3 regions of the Amycolatopsis sp. lyj-84 genome follow, and region 1 is predicted to be linked to each of the others. Evidence: predicted binding sites of a transcription regulator. Region 1 holds the regulator's gene; each other region holds the start of a gene.
The links. The regulator HspR, encoded in region 1, represses chaperone genes until heat shock. The targets are predictions, from matches to a motif close to ANNTTGAGTNNNNNNNACTCAANNT.
Positions count from the first base shown of each region.

Region 2: ACLJRM_RS02160 (adenylate cyclase) is a predicted target of HspR. The motif match lies at 1,223-1,247, and genes of this name have one in related genera.
Region 3: lon (endopeptidase La) is a predicted target of HspR. The motif match lies at 1,681-1,705, and genes of this name have one in related genera.

Region 1 is NZ_JAJPWO010000002.1:686,256-689,514, reverse strand. It holds gene grpE (nucleotide exchange factor GrpE) at 1-528, shown strand, start outside; gene dnaJ (molecular chaperone DnaJ) at 562-1,740, shown strand; gene ACLJRM_RS08270 (heat shock protein transcriptional repressor HspR) at 1,746-2,177, shown strand; gene ACLJRM_RS08265 (AfsR/SARP family transcriptional regulator) at 2,340-3,259, shown strand, end outside.
Region 2 is NZ_JAJPWO010000001.1:405,708-408,966, forward strand. It holds gene ACLJRM_RS02155 (hypothetical protein) at 162-1,049, opposite strand; gene ACLJRM_RS02160 (adenylate cyclase) at 1,248-2,216, shown strand; gene ACLJRM_RS02165 (hypothetical protein) at 2,219-3,193, shown strand; gene ACLJRM_RS02170 (adenylosuccinate synthetase) at 3,190-3,259, shown strand, end outside.
Region 3 is NZ_JAJPWO010000003.1:242,004-245,262, reverse strand. It holds gene ACLJRM_RS11265 (GNAT family N-acetyltransferase) at 1-499, shown strand, start outside; gene ACLJRM_RS11260 (SAM-dependent methyltransferase) at 538-1,386, shown strand; gene lon (endopeptidase La) at 1,722-3,259, shown strand, end outside.

The DNA.
Region 1 (3,259 bases):
GCCACCGGTCTGGAGAAGGAGCTGGCGGAGCGCACCGCCGACCTCCAGCGTCTCCAGGCGGAGTACGCCAACTACCGCAAGCGCGTGGATCGCGACCGCGAACAGGTCGTCACCGGCGCGAAGGCGTCGGTCGTCAACGACCTGCTCCCGCTGCTCGACGACCTCGAGCGCGCGGAGCAGCACGGCGATCTGACCGGTGCCTTCAAGGCGGTCGGCGAGAAGCTGGTCGGGAGCCTGCAGCGGTCGGGTCTCGAACCGTTCGGTACCGAGGGCGAAGCCTTCGACCCGAGCGTGCACGAGGCCGTGCAGCACAGCACGTCACCGGACGTCGCGGGCCCGACGGTCACCACGGTCATGCGCCGCGGTTACCGCTTCGGCGAGCGTGTGCTGCGCGCGGCGCTGGTCGGGGTCACCGACCACGAGCCGGGTGCCGCCGGAGCACCGGCGGCGCAGGCCGCCCCGGTGGACCCGCCCGTCGGCGGCGAGCTGCCGCTCGAGGGCGAGCTCTTCGATGAGAACGACCGCTGATCGGCGATACGGCGTGAAAGGAGGAGACGTTCGGTGAGTGCACGGGAATGGATCGGTAAGGACTTCTACCGTGAGCTGGGCGTCTCCTCCGACGCCACCGCGGACGAGATCAAAAAGGCCTATCGCAAGCTGGCCAAGGAGAACCACCCCGACGCCAACGCGGGCAACGCGGAGGCGGAGAAGAAGTTCAAGGCGGTCTCCGAGGCGTACGGCGTCCTGTCCGACACGGCCAAGCGCAAGGAGTACGACGAGGCACGCCGCCTCTTCGGCTCCGGCGGTCCCGGTGGTTTCGGCTTCCCGGGTGGCGGCGGTGGCGCCGGCGGTTTCGACGTCGGCGACATCTTCGGTCAGGCGGGTGGCCAGCAGCAGGCCGGTTTCGGCGGGCTCGGCGACATCCTCGGCGGTCTCTTCGGCCGCCGCGGTGCCGCGGCCGGTGCCACGGCGAACCGGCCGCAGCGCGGCGCGGACGTCGAGACCGACGTCCGGATCGACTTCACCGAAGCGGTCAAGGGCGCGACCCTGCCGCTGAGGCTGTCGAGCCCGGCGACCTGTTCCACCTGCGGCGGGAACGGCGCGAAGCCGGGGACCTCCCCGAGGACGTGTTCGACCTGTCAGGGCAGCGGACTGGTCAGCCGGAGCCAGGGCGCGTTCGCGTTCTCCGAGCCGTGCCGCGACTGCCGCGGCCGCGGCACGATCATCGACGACCCCTGTCCGGAATGCGCGGGCGAGGGCGTTTCCACCCGCACCCGCACCCTGACCGTGCGGATCCCGCCGGGCGTCGCCGACGACCAGCGGATCCGGCTGGCGGGCCAGGGCGAACCGGGCCGGGGTGGCGCGCAGGCGGGCGATCTGTACGTCCGCGTGCACGTCGCACCGCACGCGGTGTTCGGGCGGCAGGACCTCGACCTGACGATCTCCGTGCCGGTGTCCTTCGCGGAACTGGCCCTCGGCGGCACGATCACCGTGCCGACGCTCGAGGGCAAGGTCTCGCTGAAGGTGCCGCAAGGCACGGCGAGCGGTCGCGTGCTTCGCGTGCGCGGCAAGGGAATCGCCAAACGGGACGGCGCGCAGGGCGACCTGCTGGTCACCCTGCAGGCGGCCATCCCGGCCAAGTTGGACGACAAGGCCCGTGAGGCCCTCGAGGCCTACGCGGAAGCCATGTCCGACCACGATCCACGACCGGAGATCACCGAACTTCTCGAAGGCAGGTGAGCAGGATGTTCGGCGGGCTGCCGCACGGCGCGGACGAGGACACCCCGGTGTTCGTCATTTCGGTGGCGGCGCAGCTTTCCGGCCTGCACGCGCAGACCCTCCGGTCCTACGACCGGCAGGGTCTCGTGTCGCCGGGCCGGACCTCCGGTGGGGGACGCCGATACTCCATGCGGGACATCGCGCTGCTGCGCGAAGTGCAGCGACTGTCCCAAGAAGACGGTGTCAATCTCGCGGGCATCAAGCGGATCATCGAGCTGGAGAACCAGGTCGACGCCCTGCGGGACCGGATCGCCGAACTGACCGAGGAACTCACGGCCGCGTACCTCACCGCCGAACAGACGGCCGCGGCCGTCCACGCCTCCTACCGCAAGGACCTGGTCCCGCTGCGGCAGCAGACGGCGCTGGTGGTCTGGAAGCCCAAGCCCAGAAGGATCTGAACCACCGAGCAGGACCCGATTCGGCACCTGGTTCCGACCAGGTGCCGAATCGTTTTCTTGCCCGCTTCGGCGCGGGAGACAGGACTAACGGGCAGCGTTCTCCGAGTTCGGGCCGACGCTCACCGTCCGTGTGTATCGTCGCGACCGAAAGGGGCGGCGCGGATGACGGCGGCACTGCCTGGGGTGGGATTCGTTCTGCTGGGCCCGATGCGGCTGCGGCGGCCCGATGGCGTGATGGTCCCCGTCGGGACACCCAAACAGCAGGCGATGCTGGCCGCGTTGGCGCTGGCCCCCGGAACGGCGCTGTCTCTCGCCAGACTGACGGACACGTTGTGGGACCAGGACATCCCCGCCCGGTCCGCCTCGATCGTGCGGACCTACGCCTGGCGGCTGAGACGGCTGCTCGCCACTTCCGGAGCCGAAGACGAACTGCTGGTGACGGCGGGCGACGGCTACCGGCTGGTCGTCCCCTCCTCGGCCGTTGACACCTCCCGCGCCGAAGAACTCGGTGCCGTGGCTCAAGAAGCGTTGACTTCGGGCGACGCGCACCGGGCCAGGCACGTGCTGTCCGAAGCACTCGGGCTGTGGACCGGCGAGCCGCTCGCCGGGGTGCCGGGACTGTTCGCCGAGCACAGCCGGAGCTGGCTGGACGAGCTGCACACCGCGCTCACCGAGCAGTACCTGGAGGCGGAACTCCGCCTCGGTCACTACTACGAGGTCCAGCCGCGGCTGACGGCGATGATCGCGGAACACCCGATGAGGGAACGGCTGTACGTCCTGCTGATGCGCGCGCTCCACGGGATGGGCCGCCAGGTCGACGCGTTGCGCGTGTTCCACGATGCCCGCCGGACCCTGGTGGAGGCGCACGGGATCGACCCCGGTGCGGAACTGGTCGAACTCCACGAACGCATCCTCCGCGGGGACGACGCGGCCCCGCGTGCCGAGCCGCCGGTCGTCGTCCCGTCGCCCGCCGAACCGCCCGCCGGTGCCTGGCGGCCGACCCCGGCGCAGCTTCCTCCCGATCTGCCGGACTTCACCGGCCGCGCCGATCAGCTCACCGCGCTGCGGGAGGTGCTGACCGC
Region 2 (3,259 bases), on a different contig from region 1:
GGTGACCGCGACTTCCTCACCGGTGTTCACTTCACGTACGTGGTTACCGAAGTATCCCCAGGCGACACACAGCAGGAAGACGTACGGGACCCCGGCCAGCAGCGCCCGAAAGAGAACTTGGGAATTCTGCGGTTTGCCCGGCACTAAATTCCTTCCTCGAGTCACTGGAGTGTCAGCAGGACTTCCCGGTCGAGTTCTCCGACGACAAGGTACTTCGGCTGATATCCGGACGGGACCACGAAACAGACGAGACCCGCGGTGCCGTCGAAAGCACCGGGAGCGCCCGCGCAGTCCTTGACCCGCCGCGGGGCGCCATGTTCGTCGGCCGACAGCTCCAGCGCCGTGTCTCCCAGGCGGGACGCCTCGACTCGCAAGACGAGGACGTGGAATCCGCCCAGCCATGCCTCGGCGCCTTCGGGCGGCTCGGCTCGACTGTCGAGCACACGCACGGTCGAGTCCCCCGACACCGCGGCCTGTCCCTTGCCGATCACCGGCGGCGGACCCCAGGCCTCGCGGCGGTATTCCCACAGGTTCGGAACGGGATCGGCCGCCTCGCGGTACGCCGTCCAGCCGAAACCGAGCGGCGCCAGCACGACATACGCGCCGAAGACGAACCCTGCCAGGAAAGACAGCGACTTCCGCACGGTCACCGGTCTCGTCACCGAGAACGCCACGGCGACGCCGAGCACCAAGACCACTCCGCCGATCGACATCGCCGTGATCTTCTCCCACGGGTGGTGGGCCTCCACGACTTCGTCGGCCCCGCGCACGGACAACACCCGGTCCGTCAGTGAAGAAAGCCGGACGACCACCGGCTCCGCGAGACCGAACGCTTCCCCCGTCGGCAGTTCGACGGCGCGGCCGTTTTCGGCGACGGCGACGATCTCGTGAGTGGTGTGCGGGCCATTCTGCCCTTCGGTGGTCGTGGAATCCGCTACCGAGATCACCGCGCGCAAGTCGTACGTACCGGCCATTCCCTCGGCGGTCCACCGCCCGGCGAAAGCCGCGATGAACCCCAGGACGATTCCGGTCACGAGCAGAACGGCCACCCACTGGTTTTTTTGCGACTCTTCCGGAAAGGTCACCACCCCCTGTTCGACCACTCAAGTCTATTCTTCGAAGCGGTCGAACCGCACGGGATTTGTACCTACACCACCATTTCCGTATTCAATTCGTTCCTCGACCGTCGAGGACGAGCGCGCAGCACCCCCTTGCCAGCCGAGGTAAGAGTCGTCTAGACTCAAACCATGCTCACCAGGGACGACGCCGTGACGACGATCGAGAACGCGGTCGACGCGGCCACTCTGTTCGCCCACCACCGCTACCGCGAATTGGCGGCCGTACTCCATCCCGACCGGAATCCCGGCGACCCTCGGGCCCATAAGGCGGCCGCCACCCTCAATCGCCTCCATGCCGACTGGAAGCAATCCCGGCGCCAAACGGTCACCACCGCCACGGCGGCTTACACGCTCACCACTCCGCACGCCGTGGGCAGTGTCGCGACCACCTATCGCACCACCGGCCCCCATCTGGTCAAAATCGTGCGCGACCCGGCGCTCAACCCGCTGATCCACGCCGAGTGGGCGGCGCTGCGCACGCTCGACGGCTTCACCGAACGGCACCGCTGGCTTCGCCCGTACTACCCGCGGCTGCTCGACACCTCGGGCCCGGTGGCGCGGGGCGACCGCGCGTTCAGCGTCCTCGATCCGCTCGTCGACGGGTTCACCACCCTCGCCGACATCGGGAAAGCCTTCCCGGCCGGTCTCGACGGCCGCGACTACGCCTGGATGCACCGGCGCCTGCTGCGCGCCGTGGCTGGCGCGCATCGCGCGGGTGTCGTCCATGGCCATCTCACCGCGGACAACGTGCTGGTCCACCCCGGGCAGCACGGCATCGTCCTGGCCGGCTGGTCCTTCGCCGTCGAGGACGGTGTGCTCCCGCTGGCGGCGGACAAGTCCGTCGGCTACCCGCCCGAAGTCCACAAGGGACTGCCGATGACCGCGGCCACCGACGTCCACATGCTGCACAAGTTGATGCTTTCGCTGCTGTCACCAACGGAAACCTGCCAGCGCGAGTTCGCCACGTGGTGCACCCAGGAGATCCCGGGACAGCGACCCGAAGCCGCCGACCTGCTCGACGAGTACGACGACCTGCTCGGCGAGTTGTACGGCCCCCGCACCTTCCGACCGTTCATCATCCCCGAGACAGGAGCTTGATCATGGGACACGGACACTGGGACGACAACGCCTACGCCGCCGCGAAGACCTTCCGCGCGGCCAAGGGCGAGGACGATTTCGGCTACAGCGCCGGTCTCCGCAAGAAGCCCGCTTCCGCGTGGAAGGCCGCGGCCGCGCTCGACCCGAAGAACGCCGTCCGGGAGTGCCGGGATTCGGCCGACCACGCCGATTCGACGCCGATCGCGGTGTTGTTCGACGTCACCGGCTCGATGCGCCGGGTGCCGCGGATCATGCAGGGCAAGCTCGGCAAACTGCACGGCCTGCTGAAGCGCCGGGGCTATCTGACCGACCCGCAGGTCCTGTTCGGCGCGATCGGCGACGCCGACAGCGACCGGGTGCCCCTGCAGATCGGGCAGTTCGAATCGGACAACCGGATGGACGAGCAGCTGCGCACGATCTTCCTCGAAGGCGGCGGCGGCGGACAGAAGAGCGAGTCCTACGAGCTGGCCGCCTACTTCATGGCCAGGCACGTGGTCACCGACGCGTGGCAGAACCGCGGCCGCAAGGGATATCTGTTCCTCATCGGCGACGAGCTGAACAAGCCCGCGCTGGAGGCCCGCCACATCCGCCGGGTGATCGGCGACGACGTGCGGGAGGACATCGATCCCGCGTCGGTGTACCGGGAGCTGGCCCGCAAGTGGAACGTCTACTTCGTCCTGCCGAACCAGTCGTCGTACTACAACGACCCGGAGATCGGCGAGCACTGGAGCGGCTTGCTGGGCCAGCACTTCCTCAAACTCGACGACCCCGGCGCGGTGTGCGAACTGATCGCGGCCACGATCGGGCTGGAGGAGCAGGTCGTCGACGTGGACCGGGCGCTGGCCGACCTCGCGGACGTCGGTTCGGCCGCCGAAAGCGCGGCGGTGGGCAAGGCTCTCGCGAGGCTGGGCACCAAAACGGTCGTCACCTCGGCGGTCCCCGACCCGGGCGGCCCGAGCGACGTGGTGCTGCGATGAGCCTCCTGGACGGGCACGTGGTGGTGGTCGGGCTCGGCTTCGGCGACGAAGGCAAGGGAGCCGTGG
Region 3 (3,259 bases), on a different contig from region 1:
GCCCGCCACTCCCGGAGTGCACATCCGGCCCGCCGAAGCCGATGATCTCGAAACCGCCGTCGGACTCGAGCTGGAATTGCAGCGCTATGACGCGCAGTTCGGTTCGGTCACTTTGCGCGAGGGCGCGGAGGAAGCGATCACCGCGGACCTGTCGAAACAGCTGGAGCGGGAAAACCCGACGCTGTGGATCGCGGAGTTGTACGGGCGCGCGCTGGGCATGGTGCGGGTGCAGTTCCCCGACGAGACTTCATGGATCGGGAACCGGGTCGCGGCCGAGCGGGTCGGCTACCTGTCTTCGCTGGCGGTGGCCGAGCCGGCGCGTTCGAGCGGGGTGGGGTCGGCGCTCGCGGCGCACGCGCACCAGATCTTCGACGAATGCGGGACCGAAGCCGTGCTGCTGCACCACGCGCTGGCCAATCCGCGCTCGACGCCGTTCTGGTACGCGCAGGGCTACCGGCCGCTCTGGACGTACTGGCAGCGGCGACCGGCGGTTCCCTGATCCCGATAGGCTGATCTTCGACGATCAGGGGGTTTTCCGTGACCAGGGAAGATGACGCGGCCCCGGTGGCGCCGACCGGGGTCGACACCGAAAAGCCGTCCGCGGCGAGGATCTACGACTGGTATCTCGGCGGGACCCACAACTGGGCCGTCGACCGCGAGTTCGCCCGCGGGCTGGAACGCCAGTGGCGGTGGGTCAAACCGGGCGCGCGGCACAACCGCGAGTTCATGAACCGTGTCGTGCGCGCGGCGCTGAACGCGGGGATCCGGCAGTTCGTCGATCTGGGTTCCGGCGTCCCGACCGCCGGGAACGTGCACGAGATCGTCGAAGAAGAGCTGGAGCCCGGTGACACGGCGAAGGTCGTGTACGTCGACTACGAGCCGGTGGCGGTGGCGCACGCGGAGCTGATCCTCGAGCGGCACGAGGCGACCGACTGGGCCGGGATCGTGCACGCCGACATGCGGCGGCCGAAGGACGTCCTGCGGCATCCGGAGACGTTGCGGCTGATCGATTTCTCGCAGCCGGTGTGCCTGATGATGATGGCCGTGCTGCATTTCGCCGGACCGCACGACGATCCGCCCGCGCTGGTCGCGACCTATCGGAACGCGCTGGCGCCGGGCAGCTGGCTGGGGCTTTCGCACATGAGCTTCGGCGGCCAGACCGGCGAGGACGCGGACGGGCTGCGCTGGATGGTCGAGCAGTACCGGAAGACGAGCAACCCTGTGTGGATGCGGGACCGCGAGGAGATCGAACCGCTCTTCGGGGAGTGGCCGCTGCTGGAGCCCGGCCTCGTCCACCTGCCCGACTGGCGGCCGGTGCGGGAGCTGCGACGGGACGAATTGGGCGCCCGGCCGTTCGCCTGGTGCGGCGTCTCGGTCCATCCCTGACGTCCGACCTTTGCGCGGTGCGCGTCGCGTTTAGCGGGCTAAACGCGACGCGTCGGGGCGTGAAGGTCGGAGGCGTGAGGTGCGGACGGGGACAAGTGTCGCGAAAGCCACTTTCGGGACACCTGACGTCCCGAAAGTGGCTTTCGCGGCGTCCGATCCACCCTACACATCCGATGTTTCCCGCGTCCGCGTCGCGTTTAGCGGGCTAAACGCGACGCGTTGGGGCGTGAAGGTCGGAGGGGTGGGGTGATCGCTGACGGCGAACAGCGGGAGGAAACAAACGGGTCGATCGGAGAGTTGAGCTAGGCAGACTCAACTAACCGAGGAGTGCACAGATGACCGACAACCGCCTCCTGCCCGTCCTCCCGCTCGATGACGACGTCGTGCTGCCGGGCATGATCGTCCCGCTCGACCTCGCCGACACGGAGACGCGCGCCGCGGTGGAGTCCGCCCAGGCCAACACGCCTGCCCAGGCTTCCTTCCCGGGGATCCGCTCCGGCACCGCCGCCAAGGCCGAGGTGCTGATCGTTCCCCGCGTCCACGGCGAGTACGCCGGACTCGGCACCATCGCGACGGTCGAGCGCATCGGCCGCGTGCCCGGCGGCAAGACCGCGGTACTGCTGCGCGGTACCCGCCGCGCCGTCGTCGGCCGCATCGCCGACGGTCCCGGCGCCGCCCGCTGGGTCCACGCCGAGCCCGCCACCGAGACCACCGACGACAATTCCGCGAAGCTCGCGACCGAGTACAAGAGCGTCGTCCTCGCGATCCTCCAGCAGCGAGGCGGCTGGCAGATGATCGACGCCGTCCAGGAGGTCGAGGACCCGTCCGCGCTCGCCGACCTCGCGGGCAACTCGTCGTACCTGAACACCGAGCAGAAGCTCGAACTGCTGTCCGCGCTCGATGTTTCGGCTCGTCTCGAAAAGGCTCTGGAATGGAGCCGCGAGCAGCTGGCCGAACTCGAGGTCACCGACACCATTCGCAAGGACGTCCAGGAGGGCATGGAGAAGCAGCAGAAGGAATTCCTGCTGCGCCGCCAGCTCGAAGCGATCCGCAAGGAACTGGGCGAACTCGACGGCACCGCCAACGACGACGACTACCGCGCCCGCGTCGAGGCCGCCGAGCTGCCGGACGCGGTCAAGAAGGCCGCACTGTCCGAAGTGGACAAACTGGAGCGGACGTCGGACCAGTCCCCCGAGGGCGGCTGGATCCGCACCTGGCTGGACACCGTCCTCGAACTGCCGTGGAACAACCGCACCACCGACGTCCACGACATCGCCGCCGCGCGCGAAATCCTCGACGCGGATCACGCCGGTCTCGACGACGTGAAGGAACGCATCATCGAGTACTTGGCCGTCCGCAAGCGCCGCGCGGAGTCGGGTCTCGGGCCGGTCGGCGGACGCCGTTCGGGTGCCGTGCTCGCGCTCGCCGGTCCTCCCGGGGTCGGCAAGACCTCGCTCGGCGAGTCCGTGGCGAAGGCGATGGGCCGTGAGTTCGTCCGTGTCGCGCTCGGCGGCATCCGCGACGAGGCCGAGATCCGCGGTCACCGCCGCACCTACGTCGGCGCGCTGCCCGGCCGGATCGTCCGCGCCATCAAGGAAGCGGGCTCGATGAACCCGGTCGTGCTGCTCGACGAGATCGACAAGGTCGGCGCCGACTACCGCGGCGACCCGACGGCGGCGCTGCTGGAGGTGCTGGACCCGGAGCAGAACCACACGTTCCGCGACCACTACCTCGAGGTCGAGCTGGACCTGTCCGACGTCGTGTTCCTCGCGACGGCGAACGCGCTCGAGACCATCCCCGGCCCGCTGCTGGACCGGATGGAGCTGGTCACCCTCGACGGCTACACCGAGCACGAGAAGGTCACCATCGCCCG